2 regions of the Peribacillus sp. B2I2 genome follow, and region 2 is predicted to be linked to the other one. Evidence: a T-box and tRNA genes for the amino acid it is inferred to sense, from the RefSeq annotation. Region 2 holds a T-box; the other holds one or more tRNA genes.
What was found. The T-box of region 2 lies ahead of leuS (leucine--tRNA ligase). A T-box ahead of a tRNA ligase gene usually reads a tRNA of that ligase, here a tRNA-Leu.

Region 1: it has a tRNA-Leu gene. The T-box ahead of leuS (leucine--tRNA ligase) is inferred to sense a tRNA for this amino acid. The anticodon was not compared.

What each region holds. Positions count from the first base shown of each region.
Region 1 covers NZ_JBGCCB010000001.1:63,771-72,690, forward strand. Annotated here, with positions in the region: rRNA gene ABIE66_RS00335 (16S ribosomal RNA) at 1-758, shown strand, start outside; rRNA gene ABIE66_RS00340 (23S ribosomal RNA) at 934-3,866, shown strand; rRNA gene rrf (5S ribosomal RNA) at 3,931-4,046, shown strand; tRNA gene ABIE66_RS00350 (tRNA-Val) at 4,057-4,132, shown strand; tRNA gene ABIE66_RS00355 (tRNA-Thr) at 4,143-4,218, shown strand; tRNA gene ABIE66_RS00360 (tRNA-Lys) at 4,261-4,336, shown strand; tRNA gene ABIE66_RS00365 (tRNA-Leu) at 4,346-4,427, shown strand; tRNA gene ABIE66_RS00370 (tRNA-Gly) at 4,433-4,507, shown strand; tRNA gene ABIE66_RS00375 (tRNA-Leu) at 4,520-4,608, shown strand; tRNA gene ABIE66_RS00380 (tRNA-Arg) at 4,618-4,694, shown strand; tRNA gene ABIE66_RS00385 (tRNA-Pro) at 4,704-4,780, shown strand; tRNA gene ABIE66_RS00390 (tRNA-Ala) at 4,791-4,866, shown strand; rRNA gene ABIE66_RS00395 (16S ribosomal RNA) at 5,027-6,578, shown strand; rRNA gene ABIE66_RS00400 (23S ribosomal RNA) at 6,754-8,920, shown strand, end outside.
Region 2 covers NZ_JBGCCB010000001.1:4,899,453-4,908,372, reverse strand. Annotated here, with positions in the region: gene ABIE66_RS24370 (alpha/beta hydrolase) at 1-662, shown strand, start outside; gene mnmM (tRNA 5-(aminomethyl)-2-thiouridylate-methyltransferase MnmM) at 937-1,509, opposite strand; gene mnmL (tRNA modification radical SAM protein MnmL/YtqA) at 1,506-2,465, opposite strand; gene ABIE66_RS24355 (SMI1/KNR4 family protein) at 2,635-3,141, shown strand; gene ABIE66_RS24350 (DUF2524 family protein) at 3,237-3,500, shown strand; T-box leader at 3,655-3,887, shown strand; gene leuS (leucine--tRNA ligase) at 3,941-6,355, shown strand; gene ABIE66_RS24340 (S8 family peptidase) at 6,696-8,920, shown strand, end outside.

The DNA.
Region 1 (8,920 bases), 4.8 Mb from region 2:
TTAGATACCCTGGTAGTCCACGCCGTAAACGATGAGTGCTAAGTGTTAGAGGGTTTCCGCCCTTTAGTGCTGCAGCTAACGCATTAAGCACTCCGCCTGGGGAGTACGGCCGCAAGGCTGAAACTCAAAGGAATTGACGGGGGCCCGCACAAGCGGTGGAGCATGTGGTTTAATTCGAAGCAACGCGAAGAACCTTACCAGGTCTTGACATCCTCTGACAACCCTAGAGATAGGGCTTTCCCCTTCGGGGGACAGAGTGACAGGTGGTGCATGGTTGTCGTCAGCTCGTGTCGTGAGATGTTGGGTTAAGTCCCGCAACGAGCGCAACCCTTGATCTTAGTTGCCAGCATTCAGTTGGGCACTCTAAGGTGACTGCCGGTGACAAACCGGAGGAAGGTGGGGATGACGTCAAATCATCATGCCCCTTATGACCTGGGCTACACACGTGCTACAATGGATGGTACAAAGGGCTGCAAACCTGCGAAGGTAAGCGAATCCCATAAAGCCATTCTCAGTTCGGATTGTAGGCTGCAACTCGCCTACATGAAGCCGGAATCGCTAGTAATCGCGGATCAGCATGCCGCGGTGAATACGTTCCCGGGCCTTGTACACACCGCCCGTCACACCACGAGAGTTTGTAACACCCGAAGTCGGTGAGGTAACCTTTATGGAGCCAGCCGCCTAAGGTGGGACAGATGATTGGGGTGAAGTCGTAACAAGGTAGCCGTATCGGAAGGTGCGGCTGGATCACCTCCTTTCTAAGGATAATTACGAGAGCGCTTTTGTTTTGTTCAGTTTTGAATGAGTAATTCATTCAGATAGGGAAGAAAAACATCACGATGTGATGGATTCTTTCTGCTTTGTTCCTTGAAAACTAGATAATAGATAGAAGGCAATTAATTTTTTTCAAAGCATCTGTAAGATCTTTTTAACGGTTAAGTTAGAAAGGGCGCACGGTGGATGCCTTGGCACTAGGAGCCGATGAAGGACGGGACTAACACCGATATGCTTCGGGGAGCTGTAAGTAAGCTTTGATCCGGAGATTTCCGAATGGGGAAACCCACTGTTCGTAATGGAACAGTATCTTTACCTGAATACATAGGGTACTGAAGGCAGACCCGGGGAACTGAAACATCTAAGTACCCGGAGGAAGAGAAAGCAAATGCGATTTCCTGAGTAGCGGCGAGCGAAACGGAATTAGCCCAAACCAAGAGGCTTGCCTCTTGGGGTTGTAGGACACTCAACATGGAGTTACAAAGGAACGGGGTAAATGAAGTGACCTGGAAAGGTCCGTCAAAGAAGGTAAAAACCCTGTAGTTGAAACTTCGTTCCCTCCTGAGTGGATCCTGAGTACGGCGGGACACGAGAAATCCCGTCGGAAGCAGGGAGGACCATCTCCCAAGGCTAAATACTCCCTAGTGACCGATAGTGAACCAGTACCGTGAGGGAAAGGTGAAAAGCACCCCGGAAGGGGAGTGAAATAGATCCTGAAACCGTGTGCCTACAAGTAGTCAAAGCCCGTTAATGGGTAATGGCGTGCCTTTTGTAGAATGAACCGGCGAGTTACGATTTCATGCGAGGTTAAGTTGATAAGACGGAGCCGCAGCGAAAGCGAGTCTGAATAGGGCGAATGAGTATGAGGTCGTAGACCCGAAACCAGGTGATCTACCCATGTCCAGGGTGAAGTTCAGGTAACACTGAATGGAGGCCCGAACCCACGCACGTTGAAAAGTGCGGGGATGAGGTGTGGGTAGCGGAGAAATTCCAATCGAACCTGGAGATAGCTGGTTCTCTCCGAAATAGCTTTAGGGCTAGCCTCAAGATGAGAGTATTGGAGGTAGAGCACTGATTGGACTAGGGGCCCCCAACGGGTTACCGAATTCAGTCAAACTCCGAATGCCAAATACTTATTCTTGGGAGTCAGACTGCGAGTGATAAGATCCGTAGTCGAAAGGGAAACAGCCCAGACCACCAGCTAAGGTCCCAAAGTATACGTTAAGTGGAAAAGGATGTGGAGTTGCTTAGACAACCAGGATGTTGGCTCAGAAGCAGCCACCATTTAAAGAGTGCGTAATAGCTCACTGGTCGAGTGACTCCGCGCCGAAAATGTACCGGGGCTAAACGTATCACCGAAGCTGTGGATTGACACCATTAGGTGTCGATGGTAGGAGAGCGTTCTAAGGGCGTTGAAGTCAGACCGGAAGGACTGGTGGAGCGCTTAGAAGTGAGAATGCCGGTATGAGTAGCGAAAGAAGGGTGAGAATCCCTTCCACCGAATGCCTAAGGTTTCCTGAGGAAGGCTCGTCCGCTCAGGGTTAGTCGGGACCTAAGCCGAGGCCGAAAGGCGTAGGCGATGGACAACAGGTTGATATTCCTGTACCACCTATACATCGTTTGAACGATGGGGGGACGCAGAAGGATAGGGTAAGCGCGCTGTTGGATATGCGCGTCCAAGCAGTTAGGCCGGAAACGAGGCAAATCCCGTTTCCATTAAGGCGGAGCTGTGATGGCGAGGGAAATATAGTACCGAAGTTCCTGATTCCACGCTGCCAAGAAAAGCCTCTAGTGAGATGTAAGGTGCCCGTACCGCAAACCGACACAGGTAGGCGAGGAGAGAATCCTAAGGTGTGCGAGAGAACTCTCGTTAAGGAACTCGGCAAAATGACCCCGTAACTTCGGGAGAAGGGGTGCTTTTTAGGGTGAATAGCCCGGAAAAGCCGCAGTGAATAGGCCCAGGCGACTGTTTAGCAAAAACACAGGTCTCTGCGAAGCCGCAAGGCGAAGTATAGGGGCTGACACCTGCCCGGTGCTGGAAGGTTAAGGGGAGAGGTTAGCGCAAGCGAAGCTTTGAACCGAAGCCCCAGTAAACGGCGGCCGTAACTATAACGGTCCTAAGGTAGCGAAATTCCTTGTCGGGTAAGTTCCGACCCGCACGAAAGGTGTAACGATCTGGGCACTGTCTCAACGAGAGACTCGGTGAAATTATAGTACCTGTGAAGATGCAGGTTACCCGCGACAGGACGGAAAGACCCCGTGGAGCTTTACTGCAGCCTGATATTGAATTTTGGTACAGCTTGTACAGGATAGGTAGGAGCCTGAGAAGCCGGAGCGCTAGCTTCGGTGGAGGCGTTGGTGGGATACTACCCTGGCTGTATTGAAATTCTAACCCGCGCCCCTTATCGGGGTGGGAGACAGTGTCAGGTGGGCAGTTTGACTGGGGCGGTCGCCTCCTAAAGAGTAACGGAGGCGCCCAAAGGTTCCCTCAGAATGGTTGGAAATCATTCGTAGAGTGTAAAGGCACAAGGGAGCTTGACTGCGAGACCTACAAGTCGAGCAGGGACGAAAGTCGGGCTTAGTGATCCGGTGGTTCCGCATGGAAGGGCCATCGCTCAACGGATAAAAGCTACCCCGGGGATAACAGGCTTATCTCCCCCAAGAGTCCACATCGACGGGGAGGTTTGGCACCTCGATGTCGGCTCATCGCATCCTGGGGCTGTAGTCGGTCCCAAGGGTTGGGCTGTTCGCCCATTAAAGCGGTACGCGAGCTGGGTTCAGAACGTCGTGAGACAGTTCGGTCCCTATCCGTCGCGGGCGCAGGAAATTTGAGAGGAGCTGTCCTTAGTACGAGAGGACCGGGATGGACGCACCGCTGGTGTACCAGTTGTCTTGCCAAAGGCATAGCTGGGTAGCTACGTGCGGACGGGATAAGTGCTGAAAGCATCTAAGCATGAAGCCCCCCTCAAGATGAGATTTCCCATGGCGCAAGCTAGTAAGATCCCTGAAAGATGATCAGGTTGATAGGTCAGAGGTGGAAGCGTGGCGACATGTGGAGCTGACTGATACTAATAGATCGAGGACTTAACCAACGCTTTTTAAAAAATGAAATACCTTCTTATTATCTAGTTTTGAAGGAACAACGTTCCTTTATTGTTTGGTGGCGATAGCGAAGAGGTCACACCCGTTCCCATTCCGAACACGGCAGTTAAGCTCTTCAGCGCCGATGGTAGTTGGGGGTTTCCCCCTGTGAGAGTAGGACGCCGCCAAGCAGTTATATATGGAGGATTAGCTCAGCTGGGAGAGCATCTGCCTTACAAGCAGAGGGTCGGCGGTTCGATCCCGTCATCCTCCACCATTTTACACCTGCCGGTGTAGCTCAACTGGTAGAGCAACTGACTTGTAATCAGTAGGTTGGGGGTTCAAGTCCTCTTGCCGGCACCATCTTCATACAAGCTTAATATAGCATATATAAATAGTTTATATGAGCCATTAGCTCAGTTGGTAGAGCATCTGACTTTTAATCAGAGGGTCGAAGGTTCGAATCCTTCATGGCTCACCATTTTATTATGCGGGTGTGGCGGAATTGGCAGACGCACCAGACTTAGGATCTGGCGCCGCAAGGCGTGGGGGTTCAAGTCCCTTCACCCGCATGTTTGCGGAAGTAGTTCAGTGGTAGAATACAACCTTGCCAAGGTTGGGGTCGCGGGTTCGAATCCCGTCTTCCGCTCCACTATTTATTTATGCCGGGGTGGCGGAACTGGCAGACGCACAGGACTTAAAATCCTGCGGTAGGTGACTACCGTACCGGTTCGATTCCGGTCCTCGGCACCATCTTAATATGCGCCCGTAGCTCAATTGGATAGAGCATCTGACTACGAATCAGAAGGTTGTAGGTTCGACTCCCGCCGGGCGCACCATATTTTTTTCGGGAAGTAGCTCAGCTTGGTAGAGCACTTGGTTTGGGACCAAGGGGTCGCAGGTTCGAATCCTGTCTTCCCGACCATGATTTTTTTGGGGCCTTAGCTCAGCTGGGAGAGCGCCTGCCTTGCACGCAGGAGGTCAGCGGTTCGATCCCGCTAGGCTCCACCAAAAAAAACTTGACAAGCCCAAATGGCTTTGATATGATTAGAAAGTTGATTCTTTAAAAGGATCAAATTGCTCTTTGAAAACTGAACAAAACAAAGCGCCAACGTTAAATTTTTAAGTGAGCACACACTATTAAAAAAGCAAAATGAGCAAGTCAAACATTTCTTCGGAGAGTTTGATCCTGGCTCAGGACGAACGCTGGCGGCGTGCCTAATACATGCAAGTCGAGCGAATCGATGGGAGCTTGCTCCCTGAGATTAGCGGCGGACGGGTGAGTAACACGTGGGCAACCTGCCTATAAGACTGGGATAACTTCGGGAAACCGGAGCTAATACCGGATACGTTCTTTTCTCGCATGAGAGAAGATGGAAAGACGGTTTACGCTGTCACTTATAGATGGGCCCGCGGCGCATTAGCTAGTTGGTGAGGTAATGGCTCACCAAGGCGACGATGCGTAGCCGACCTGAGAGGGTGATCGGCCACACTGGGACTGAGACACGGCCCAGACTCCTACGGGAGGCAGCAGTAGGGAATCTTCCGCAATGGACGAAAGTCTGACGGAGCAACGCCGCGTGAACGAAGAAGGCCTTCGGGTCGTAAAGTTCTGTTGTTAGGGAAGAACAAGTACCAGAGTAACTGCTGGTACCTTGACGGTACCTAACCAGAAAGCCACGGCTAACTACGTGCCAGCAGCCGCGGTAATACGTAGGTGGCAAGCGTTGTCCGGAATTATTGGGCGTAAAGCGCGCGCAGGTGGTTCTTTAAGTCTGATGTGAAAGCCCACGGCTCAACCGTGGAGGGTCATTGGAAACTGGGGAACTTGAGTGCAGAAGAGGAAAGTGGAATTCCAAGTGTAGCGGTGAAATGCGTAGAGATTTGGAGGAACACCAGTGGCGAAGGCGACTTTCTGGTCTGTAACTGACACTGAGGCGCGAAAGCGTGGGGAGCAAACAGGATTAGATACCCTGGTAGTCCACGCCGTAAACGATGAGTGCTAAGTGTTAGAGGGTTTCCGCCCTTTAGTGCTGCAGCTAACGCATTAAGCACTCCGCCTGGGGAGTACGGCCGCAAGGCTGAAACTCAAAGGAATTGACGGGGGCCCGCACAAGCGGTGGAGCATGTGGTTTAATTCGAAGCAACGCGAAGAACCTTACCAGGTCTTGACATCCTCTGACAACCCTAGAGATAGGGCTTTCCCCTTCGGGGGACAGAGTGACAGGTGGTGCATGGTTGTCGTCAGCTCGTGTCGTGAGATGTTGGGTTAAGTCCCGCAACGAGCGCAACCCTTGATCTTAGTTGCCAGCATTCAGTTGGGCACTCTAAGGTGACTGCCGGTGACAAACCGGAGGAAGGTGGGGATGACGTCAAAATCATCATGCCCCTTATGACCTGGGCTACACACGTGCTACAATGGATGGTACAAAGGGCTGCAAACCTGCGAAGGTAAGCGAATCCCATAAAGCCATTCTCAGTTCGGATTGTAGGCTGCAACTCGCCTACATGAAGCCGGAATCGCTAGTAATCGCGGATCAGCATGCCGCGGTGAATACGTTCCCGGGCCTTGTACACACCGCCCGTCACACCACGAGAGTTTGTAACACCCGAAGTCGGTGAGGTAACCTTTATGGAGCCAGCCGCCTAAGGTGGGACAGATGATTGGGGTGAAGTCGTAACAAGGTAGCCGTATCGGAAGGTGCGGCTGGATCACCTCCTTTCTAAGGATAATTACGAGAGCGCTTTTGTTTTGTTCAGTTTTGAATGAGTAATTCATTCAGATAGGGAAGAAAAACATCACGATGTGATGGATTCTTTCTGCTTTGTTCCTTGAAAACTAGATAATAGATAGAAGGCAATTAATTTTTTTCAAAGCATCTGTAAGATCTTTTTAACGGTTAAGTTAGAAAGGGCGCACGGTGGATGCCTTGGCACTAGGAGCCGATGAAGGACGGGACTAACACCGATATGCTTCGGGGAGCTGTAAGTAAGCTTTGATCCGGAGATTTCCGAATGGGGAAACCCACTGTTCGTAATGGAACAGTATCTTTACCTGAATACATAGGGTACTGAAGGCAGACCCGGGGAACTGAAACATCTAAGTACCCGGAGGAAGAGAAAGCAAATGCGATTTCCTGAGTAGCGGCGAGCGAAACGGAATTAGCCCAAACCAAGAGGCTTGCCTCTTGGGGTTGTAGGACACTCAACATGGAGTTACAAAGGAACGGGGTAAATGAAGTGACCTGGAAAGGTCCGTCAAAGAAGGTAAAAACCCTGTAGTTGAAACTTCGTTCCCTCCTGAGTGGATCCTGAGTACGGCGGGACACGAGAAATCCCGTCGGAAGCAGGGAGGACCATCTCCCAAGGCTAAATACTCCCTAGTGACCGATAGTGAACCAGTACCGTGAGGGAAAGGTGAAAAGCACCCCGGAAGGGGAGTGAAATAGATCCTGAAACCGTGTGCCTACAAGTAGTCAAAGCCCGTTAATGGGTAATGGCGTGCCTTTTGTAGAATGAACCGGCGAGTTACGATTTCATGCGAGGTTAAGTTGATAAGACGGAGCCGCAGCGAAAGCGAGTCTGAATAGGGCGAATGAGTATGAGGTCGTAGACCCGAAACCAGGTGATCTACCCATGTCCAGGGTGAAGTTCAGGTAACACTGAATGGAGGCCCGAACCCACGCACGTTGAAAAGTGCGGGGATGAGGTGTGGGTAGCGGAGAAATTCCAATCGAACCTGGAGATAGCTGGTTCTCTCCGAAATAGCTTTAGGGCTAGCCTCAAGATGAGAGTATTGGAGGTAGAGCACTGATTGGACTAGGGGCCCCCAACGGGTTACCGAATTCAGTCAAACTCCGAATGCCAAATACTTATTCTTGGGAGTCAGACTGCGAGTGATAAGATCCGTAGTCGAAAGGGAAACAGCCCAGACCACCAGCTAAGGTCCCAAAGTATACGTTAAGTGGAAAAGGATGTGGAGTTGCTTAGACAACCAGGATGTTGGCTCAGAAGCAGCCACCATTTAAAGAGTGCGTAATAGCTCACTGGTCGAGTGACTCCGCGCCGAAAATGTACCGGGGCTAAACGTATCACCGAAGCTGTGGATTGACACCATTAGGTGTCGATGGTAGGAGAGCGTTCTAAGGGCGTTGAAGTCAGACCGGAAGGACTGGTGGAGCGCTTAGAAGTGAGAATGCCGGTATGAGTAGCGAAAGAAGGGTGAGAATCCCTTCCACCGAATGCCTAAGGTTTCCTGAGGAAGGCTCGTCCGCTCAGGGTTAGTCGGGACCTAAGCCGAGGCCGAAAGGCGTAGGCGATGGACAACAGGTTGATATTCCTGTACCACCTATACATCGTTTGAACGATGGGGGGACGCAGAAGGATAGGGTAAGCGCGCTGTTGGATATGCGCGTCCAAGCAGTTAGGCCGGAAACGAGGCAAATCCCGTTTCCATTAAGGCGGAGCTGTGATGGCGAGGGAAATATAGTACCGAAGTTCCTGATTCCACGCTGCCAAGAAAAGCCTCTAGTGAGATGTAAGGTGCCCGTACCGCAAACCGACACAGGTAGGCGAGGAGAGAATCCTAAGGTGTGCGAGAGAACTCTCGTTAAGGAACTCGGCAAAATGACCCCGTAACTTCGGGAGAAGGGGTGCTTTTTAGGGTGAATAGCCCGGAAAAGCCGCAGTGAATAGGCCCAGGCGACTGTTTAGCAAAAACACAGGTCTCTGCGAAGCCGCAAGGCGAAGTATAGGGGCTGACACCTGCCCGGTGCTGGAAGGTTAAGGGGAGAGGTTAGCGCAAGCGAAGCTTTGAACCGAAGCCCCAGTAAACGGCGGCCGTAACTATAACGGTCCTAAGGTAGCGAAATTCCTTGTCGGGTAAGTTCCGACCCGCACGAAAGGTGTAACGATCTGGGCACTGTCTCAACGAGAGACTCGGTGAAATTATAGTACCTGTGAAGATGCAGGTTACCCGCGACAGGACGGAAAGACCCCGTGGAGCTTTACTGCAGCCTGATATTGAATTTTGGTACAGCTTGTACAGGATAGGTAGGAGCCTGAG
Region 2 (8,920 bases):
GGCAGGGAATGACAACACGCGCCTACCGGGGACATATCGATTCCTTTGATGAATATTTAGATGAAGTGAAAAGCTGGATAGAAGATGCCTACGAATATTCGCTGCCGGTGTTTTTACTTGGTCACAGCATGGGCGGTTTGATCTCGATACGCCTTCTTCAGGAAGAGGAATGGGACATTGCAGGGGTGATTCTATCTTCACCATGCTTAGGCCTCATGACGAAGCCGCCGAAGCTCATGACAGCCCTCTCTCATGGTTTGAACATCGTGATGCCTAAGTTCAGGGTAGATTCCGGATTGACACCTGAAATGGCAACGAGAAGTTCTGAAGTTCGTGAATCCGATAGAAACGATACCCTATATATCACAAAAGTTTCGATTCGTTGGTATCGCGAGCTTGCACAGGCTATGAAGGATGCTTTTGAAGAGATTCCCGAAATTCAGGATGTACCGCTTTTGGTCATGCAGGGCGGAGATGACAAAATCGTGAATAAGAAGGCGGTTCGTGAGTGGTTTAATTATAACTTGGCCAGTGAAAAGCAATATAAGGAATGGCCGAAGCTTTATCATGAAATCTTCAACGAGCCAGAGCGTGATGATGTATTTCAATATGCACTGAGTTTTGTTGAAAATCGTTTAAAGATATTAGGGTATGTCGTTTGATCGGTACATACTGCGGGATATAATGAAAAAGCTGCCGAAGTGAGACCTTTGGCAGCTTTTTTTATTTGGATTAACCTGTGTTTGTAAGCAATTCGTTCGTCTTGATGACCGGTGCACGGAATACATAACAAGTATCTTTTTATAATGTGGAGGATATTGGCGAATAGGTCTAAACGCGTCGTTTTCTTATTTTGTTCCATGCACCCTTCGAGTGGAGGCTTAAACGAATGTCTAATGCAAAAACACCGTTACTAAAGAACGGTGTCATGCGTGATCATCTCTTTTCAATCGCCACGATGAATGGCGGATTGTTGGCTTGGTTGATGAAACCGTATTTTAGGATATGTGCTTTCTGTTGAGGAAAGTCCCGTACATAATCCATCAATGCATCCCGTTCTTCAGATCCCCCTGGATGTCCATGATAAATGACGAGGATGATGATGCCTTCTGGTGCCAGCATCTCGAACAGCTGTTCAATGGCCGATATCGTCGTATCTGCTTGGGTGATGATTGATTTGTCTCCGCCAGGAAGGTAGCCTAGGTTGAATATGGCACCTGTGATCTTTCCGGAATGTTCTTGCCTGATGTATTTGCTCAATTGTTCATGCCCATCGTGAATGAGGGTGCAGTGCGCTTGTAAATTCTCGGCCTTCAGTTTCGCCGCTGTGGTTTGGAGGGCTTCTTTCTGAATGTCAAAACTATAGACATGTCCGTTTTCACCTGTAAGTCCTGCAAGAAAGACCGTATCAAAACCGTTGCCCATCGTGCCATCAATGCTTATATCTCCAGGCTGAACCGCCTTTTCAAGCAGAATCCTGGCGAATGGCAAAATTCGATCAAGCTTCATGTTTGTACCTCCGTCTGATGATTTTTCCCCTGCCAGCTGTTGCGGCGTTTCAATTCGGCGTCAATGGCATTCAAGACATCCCATTTATTGACGCTCCACATTGGTCCGATCATCAAATCGATCGGACCGTCACCCGTAATGCGGTGAACGATCATTTCTGGAGGGATAATTTCCAACTGGTCACATACCAGGCTGACATAATCGTCACGGTCGAGAAACTCAAGTAGGCCTTTTTCATATTGTTTGACCATTGGTGTCCCTTTTAATAGATGAAGTAAATGGATCTTTATGCCCTGCACATCGAGTTTGGCGACTTCCCGGGCTGTTTCTATCATCATTTCGTAATCTTCCTGAGGAAGACCATTGATGATATGGGAGCATACGCGGATGCCGTGTTTACGCAGTTTATCGACACCCTCTTTGTAGCAATTGAAGTCATGGGCACGGTTGATCATCGTCGCGGTCTTTTCATGAACCGTCTGGAGACCGAGTTCCACCCATAGGTAAGTGCGCTCGTTCAATTCCGCTAAATACTCGACTACATCATCTGGGAGGCAATCCGGGCGTGTCGCGATGGAGAGTCCGACGACACCTTCCTGGGTCAATACACTTTCATATTTCTCGCGAAGCTCTGCCACGGGTGCATGGGTATTCGTGAACGCTTGGAAATAGGCCATATATTTTCCGTCTTTCCATTTATGATGCATCCGTTCGCTGATTTTCTTAAATTGGACTTCTAACGGTTCAACCCTGCTGCCCGCAAAGTCACCCGAGCCTGAGGCACTGCAGAAGGTACAGCCTCCATGTGCGACGGTGCCATCACGGTTCGGGCAGTCAAAACCGCCATCCAGGGCAACTTTAAAAACCTTATGTCCAAAATGATTTCTCAAGTGGTAATTCCATGTATGATATCGTTTGTTATCCGTTGCATATATAAACGGGTTTGCTTGATTCAAATCAGCAACCTCCTAATTAAAAATAAAGCGCAACATATATTATACAACATTCTGGCAGCTAGGTCTTTTTTTGAAAAATAAGCGTATACTGTATACTTGAAGGTTAAAATTTAGCTGCTATTTTCAGTATATCTAATGAATGACTATATCCAATCGGGAGCTGATGGACATGACCGGTCAAGTTGAAGAAGCGATTAATCAAATGAAAAAGAAATTAGCCGAAAATAATCAGGTGATCGAAGTAAATGAAGATGGGTTCATATACAAAGCCACTTGCACCTTCAATTCACCTGCTTCGGATGAACAAATTCATTCCTTTGAAAAGAAAACCGGATTGCTTCTGCCCGATGATTATAAAGAGTTTTTAAAAATAACGAATGGATGCCGTCTATTCGATAATGTGGAATCTGGCGGGGAAAATGATTTATACAGCCTGGATGATATTGTTAATTACACATATGAAAATTCATACGAAGGATGCTATAAAGTGGCATGCATTTATCAAGATAATATCGTGATAGATGGGGAAGCCGTCGCTAAAGGTGATAAGGATTATTTAATGGTAAAAGGCCATATTGATGATTTTGAAGAAGGCGAGAAACTCCATATGGGCTTTGCCGAGTGGATCGAGCAGTTCATTTCCCATCACGGGGAGAAGTTTTGGGATAAAGGTTGATTCCTCAAAAAAAATGATAATCCACTCGTTATTTGCTCAAACTAAACAAGATGATTCCGAATCATCCACATGAGACGCGAAGGAGAGGGTTTGTAATGGCAACCAGACAATCCGTCGATCATTTTTTAGAGCAATGTGAAGGAGCTCTCCATTTTGCAGAGTTTGAATTTAACGAGGCCTCACGGCAGGAGCATTATGATGATGAACAATTTCAAAATTCGCAAAAGTATATCGAAGAGGCTTTGACGGATATGGAACGATTGTATGCCAGTTCGAATGCCCAACAACGGGATATGCTTTCGCGGATGCGGCAGCAGATGAATGAATTGAAAAATGAAATGATTTTACTGCGGCATTAAAGGGAAGCAAGGGAGCTATGGATGCATAGCTCCCTTTTTTTGCACGATTTTCCTTGAATTCGCATATATAATGAAAAACCTGTCGATAATGTTTATGTACGGCTATTGCAATTATCGGTGAAATTGACTAGAATTAATATAATCAAATATTCTCATAAAGACTATGATGAGGAACAGTAGCGATTTGATTCCAGTAAAGAGAGTTGACGGGTGGTGCAAGTCAACCTGGGAGGGTCGTGAACTCCCCTTGGAGTTCCGGGTGTGAAGGTAAAAAGTAATGCCTGGCGTTTTAATCCATGTTACGGATGTTTTAAGCTGGGCGGATTTTAGCTATCGCCAATGTGGGTGGTACCGCGGGAAGATATACATAATCCTCTCGTCCCTATTTTGGGATGAGGGGTTTTTTATTGTTTTTTATACGGAAATTAGGAGGAAATCATATGAGTTTTGACCATAGAAGCATAGAAACGAAATGGCAGCAGTATTGGGAAGGCAATAAGACATTCAAAACGGGTGAAGAAAGCGGCAAACGTAAATTCTACGCGCTGGATATGTTCCCATACCCTTCAGGCGCAGGTCTTCATGTGGGGCACCCGGAAGGTTATACGGCAAGCGATATTTTAGCACGTATGAAACGGGCGCAGGGGTATAATGTTTTACACCCGATCGGCTGGGATGCATTTGGACTTCCGGCAGAGCAATATGCGATCGATACGGGAAATGATCCAGCTGAATTCACGGAGCACAATATCAACACGTTCCGCCGCCAAATCAAAGCCCTTGGTTTTTCTTATGATTGGGATCGCGAAATAAACACGACAGATCCCGACTATTACAAATGGACGCAATGGATCTTCTTGAAATTATATGAAAAGGGCCTTGCATATATTGATGAAGTGGCCGTTAACTGGTGTCCGGCTCTTGGCACGGTATTGGCGAACGAAGAAGTCATCGATGGAAAAAGTGAGCGTGGAGGCCATCCGGTTGAGCGCCGCCCGATGAAACAATGGATGCTTCGAATCACGGCTTATGCGGACCGCTTAATCGACGATTTGAATGATGTGGATTGGCCTGAAAACATCAAGGATATGCAACGTAACTGGATTGGACGTTCCGAGGGAGCGGAGGTTACATTCAATATCGATGGCTTTGAAGATACATTCACGGTATTCACGACCCGTCCGGATACGTTATTCGGTGCAACATATGCCGTATTGGCACCTGAACATCACTTTGTCGATAAAATTACGACAGCTGATCAAAGGTCGGCAGTCGACGCATATTTAGATGAAGTGAAACATAAAAGCGATTTGGAAAGAACAGACTTGGCTAAGGATAAATCAGGCGTGTTCACGGGGGCATATGCCATTAACCCGGTAAACGGCGAAAAAATGCCGATCTGGATTGCTGATTACGTGTTGATCAGCTACGGAACAGGTGCGATCATGGCCGTTCCTGCGCATGATGAGCGGGATTATGAATTTGCAGTCAAGTTCAACTTGCCGATCAAGGAAGTCGTAGCTGGCGGAGATGTGACAAGTGAAGCATATACAGGCGATGGCCTTCATGTGAATTCGGAATTCCTTGATGGATTGAATAAAGAAGAAGGCATTTCAACCATGATCAAATGGCTGGAAGAAAAAGAAATCGGTACGAAGAAAATAACATACCGTCTTCGCGACTGGTTATTCAGCCGTCAGCGTTACTGGGGTGAACCGATTCCAATCATTCATTGGGAAGACGGCACGATGTCTGCAGTGAAGGAAGAAGAACTTCCATTGATTTTACCGAAAGCTACGGACATCAAGCCTTCGGGTACGGGCGAATCACCACTTGCGAACATTACGGAATGGGTGAACGTAACGGATGAAAACGGACGAAAAGGGCGCCGTGAGACAAATACGATGCCACAATGGGCAGGCAGCAGCTGGTACTTCCTTCGTTATATCGATCCGGACAACAAGGAAGCACTCGCAGATCCTGAAAAATTAAAAGAATGGATGCCGGTCGACATTTATATTGGCGGCGCTGAGCATGCGGTGCTTCACTTGCTTTACGCTCGTTTCTGGCATAAATTCCTATACGATATCGGTGTTGTGCCAACGAAGGAACCTTTCCAAAACCTATTTAACCAAGGGATGATCCTTGGCGAGAATAATGAAAAAATGAGTAAATCAAAAGGGAATGTCGTGAACCCGGATGATATCGTTGAAAGCCATGGTGCAGATACACTTCGCATGTACGAAATGTTCATGGGACCATTGGATGCTTCGATTGCCTGGTCTACAAACGGATTGGACGGTTCCCGCAGATTCCTTGACCGCATTTGGCGTTTATTAGTCAACGAAGACGGTTCGATCACAGATAAGATGACCGAAACGGATGACACGGGCAAGCTTGAAAAAGTCTATCATCAAACGGTTAAAAAAGTGACCGAGAATTATGAAGAATTGAAATTCAATACGGCGATTTCACAATTGATGGTTTTCATCAATGATGCTTATAAAGCCGATTCGCTTCCTAAAGTATATATCGAAGGTTTCGTCAAATTGCTTGCACCGGTTGCACCGCATATCGCCGAAGAGCTTTGGTCTAAATTAGGCCATTCCGAGAGCATCACATACGGAACATGGCCGGCGTTCGACGAAGCGAAGTTAGTGGATAACGAAGTCGAAATCGTCATCCAAATCAACGGAAAAGTCAAAACGAAATTAATGGTGCCGACTGACACTACGAAAGAAAAGTTGGAAGAAATTGCGATGGGTGATGATTCCATCAAAGAACAAATCGATGGGAAAACCATCCGTAAAGTCATTGCTGTACCAGGTAAATTAGTCAATATCGTCGCAAACTAACGAAATCAAATGAGAGCTGTTCCGCATGTTTTAATGCTGGGACAGCTTTTTTTTTCGCGGGCATTGGCGGAACTTAGGAATTAGGTCATGTTAGGATTTTCACCGATTTAAGTCCATTAGCGATGAATCTATCAAATTTTGGCATCAACAATCCTTATAAGGTGTCGATCGGAGCTCAAATATCTTGCTTAATTGGTACAGGAGAATCATTTTTCTGCTCGCTGTCCAATTATATCAAGCATTTCTCATAAAAAAGGGAAAAAATTGGTTGATAAAATTATACAGTGTGATAGTTTGGTATAGTACTGTTATTTTATAACCAAATATTGGAGGCGAAACTGTGAAATTTAAGAATGTGAGTCGAATTACGGTGTTTGTGCTTATTTTTGCACTGATTTTCAGCTTGGTTCCACAAAATTCTCAAGCTGCAGCTGTAACACCTATTGAAAATGTAAATACGATTAAAAATGGGGACACTTTGGACGGGAAGTTTGAAAAACCGGGTGTTCAATGGTATCAAATCAGTCCCACACAAGAAGAAATACAAAAATTCTCCCATATTGAGTTCGAAGTCAATTCGGATAAAATCTTGAATATTTCCGTATATCAAGATAAAGAAAAAGCAGAAAAAGATGAGAGCAATTATTTTGTCTCTTCTTATCCTGATGAAAAAGCTGTAGTCGATTTCCCATATGCTTGGGACGGCACATATTATGTTAAAGTTGAATATTTCGGCGATACGGATGATGAAGGAAATCCTCTACCGGATGCGGAAAATGTAGCTGAATACTCCATCAATGCCCATTCAGTGACATTGCCACCATCTGCCGGGGACGAAGGGGAAAATCTCGAATCATGCCCGGTTGAATTGAGTGTAAACGATAAGAAAACGGGAGAATCCATGTTGAAAACACTCCGCGTGTTTAGAGATGAAGTTCTCACGAAATCATCTGAGGGACGCACCATGTCCTCTTTATACTATAAGGCTTCTCCATTCCTGGCACTTCATCTGGCTGGTAATAAAACGGCAAGGGAAGCCGTCTATAATCATTTAGTCGTCATTAAGCCCCTTATTGAGGATCTTAATGAAAATGGAGCAAGCAGTACGGCAGTCATTAGCAACAAGCAGCAAGAAGCGATTAAAGCTTTATTCACTAAGACGGCAGACGTCGCTCCGGCTGGATTGAAAAAGGATATGGACGGCATTGCAAAGAAAATCAATCTTGATAAGCTTGCCGGTGAGAGAATCGTCGATATCGCAAGCAAAGCGGGAATTGAAGTTCCGGCTTCGAAAAATATAAAGAACAAATATATCGTCAAACTTAAACCAGGGAAGTCATTAAGCTCTGTCCAATCCAAAGTAAGCGGAAAAGGATATGGAACATTATCGGCACCTAAGAAACAAGAGGTTCTGTATGATGATATGTATGTCGTAGAGTTAAAGAATCAAGCAAAAATGAGCACAGCAGCTCTTTCCGGTATTGAAAATCTTCCAGAAGTGGAATATATCGAACCGGTAAAAACGTATAAAGCACTTTCAGCCGATATTCAATCATCGTATCAATGGTCTTTAAATAACCTCGGTGGTGAAGAGGGCATAAAGGGTGCGGACATCGATAACGAAAAACTGCAAAACCTTATTAAGAAACGTAATCTAAAGGATACATTAGTAGCGGTTATCGACACAGGTGTCGATGATTCACTTGCGGATTTGAAAGATACGGTTCGCATGGACTTAGGCAAGAATTTCATTGATAAGAAGGGAAATGCCGTCGATGACAATGGCCATGGTACACATGTATCCGGAATTATCGCTGCAAAAGCAGACAATGGCTATTCCATGCAAGGAATCAATCCAGTAGCTAAAATCATGCCTGTAAAGGTCTTGGACTCTTCAGGATATGGAGACAATGAGAAAATTGCACTAGGCATTAAATATGCCGTGGAACATGGTGCCAAGGTCATAAACCTTAGCTTGGGCGGAGAATATAGCAGGACGATTGAACACGCCTTGAAAGATGCAGCCGCCAAAAATGTAATGGTTGTCGTAGCAAGCGGTAATGATGGGATGGAAGGTCTTTCTTATCCTGCATCATCTAAATACGCCATTTCCGTCGGCGCAACCAATGCCCTTGATTTAGTATCGGATTATTCCAATTATGGAACGAAATTGGACATGGTCGCTCCAGGGACAGGCATCCCGAGCCTTGTACCTAATGGAAATGTTACCTATATGGATGGTACATCAATGGCAGCTCCCCATGTTGCGGCAGCTACGGCCTTGTTATTATCCGGAAACCCTGGATTGAAATTGAATGAAGTAAGGGAAATCCTTCATGAGACATCGGAATATGTTGCTTTTGAAGAAGAAGATAATGTAGACCCTTATGAGGACTATCCACCTGAGGATGGAGAAATCATAATACCAGAAGAAGAACTTCCTGTCGGAAAAGATTTAGTATCCGGATATGGAAGGCTGAATGCATACAGTGCACTTAGTGCAGTGGATTTAAAAGCAAAAGTCAATCTTGTGATGGATACGCAAACAAAACTGACTGGTTCAGC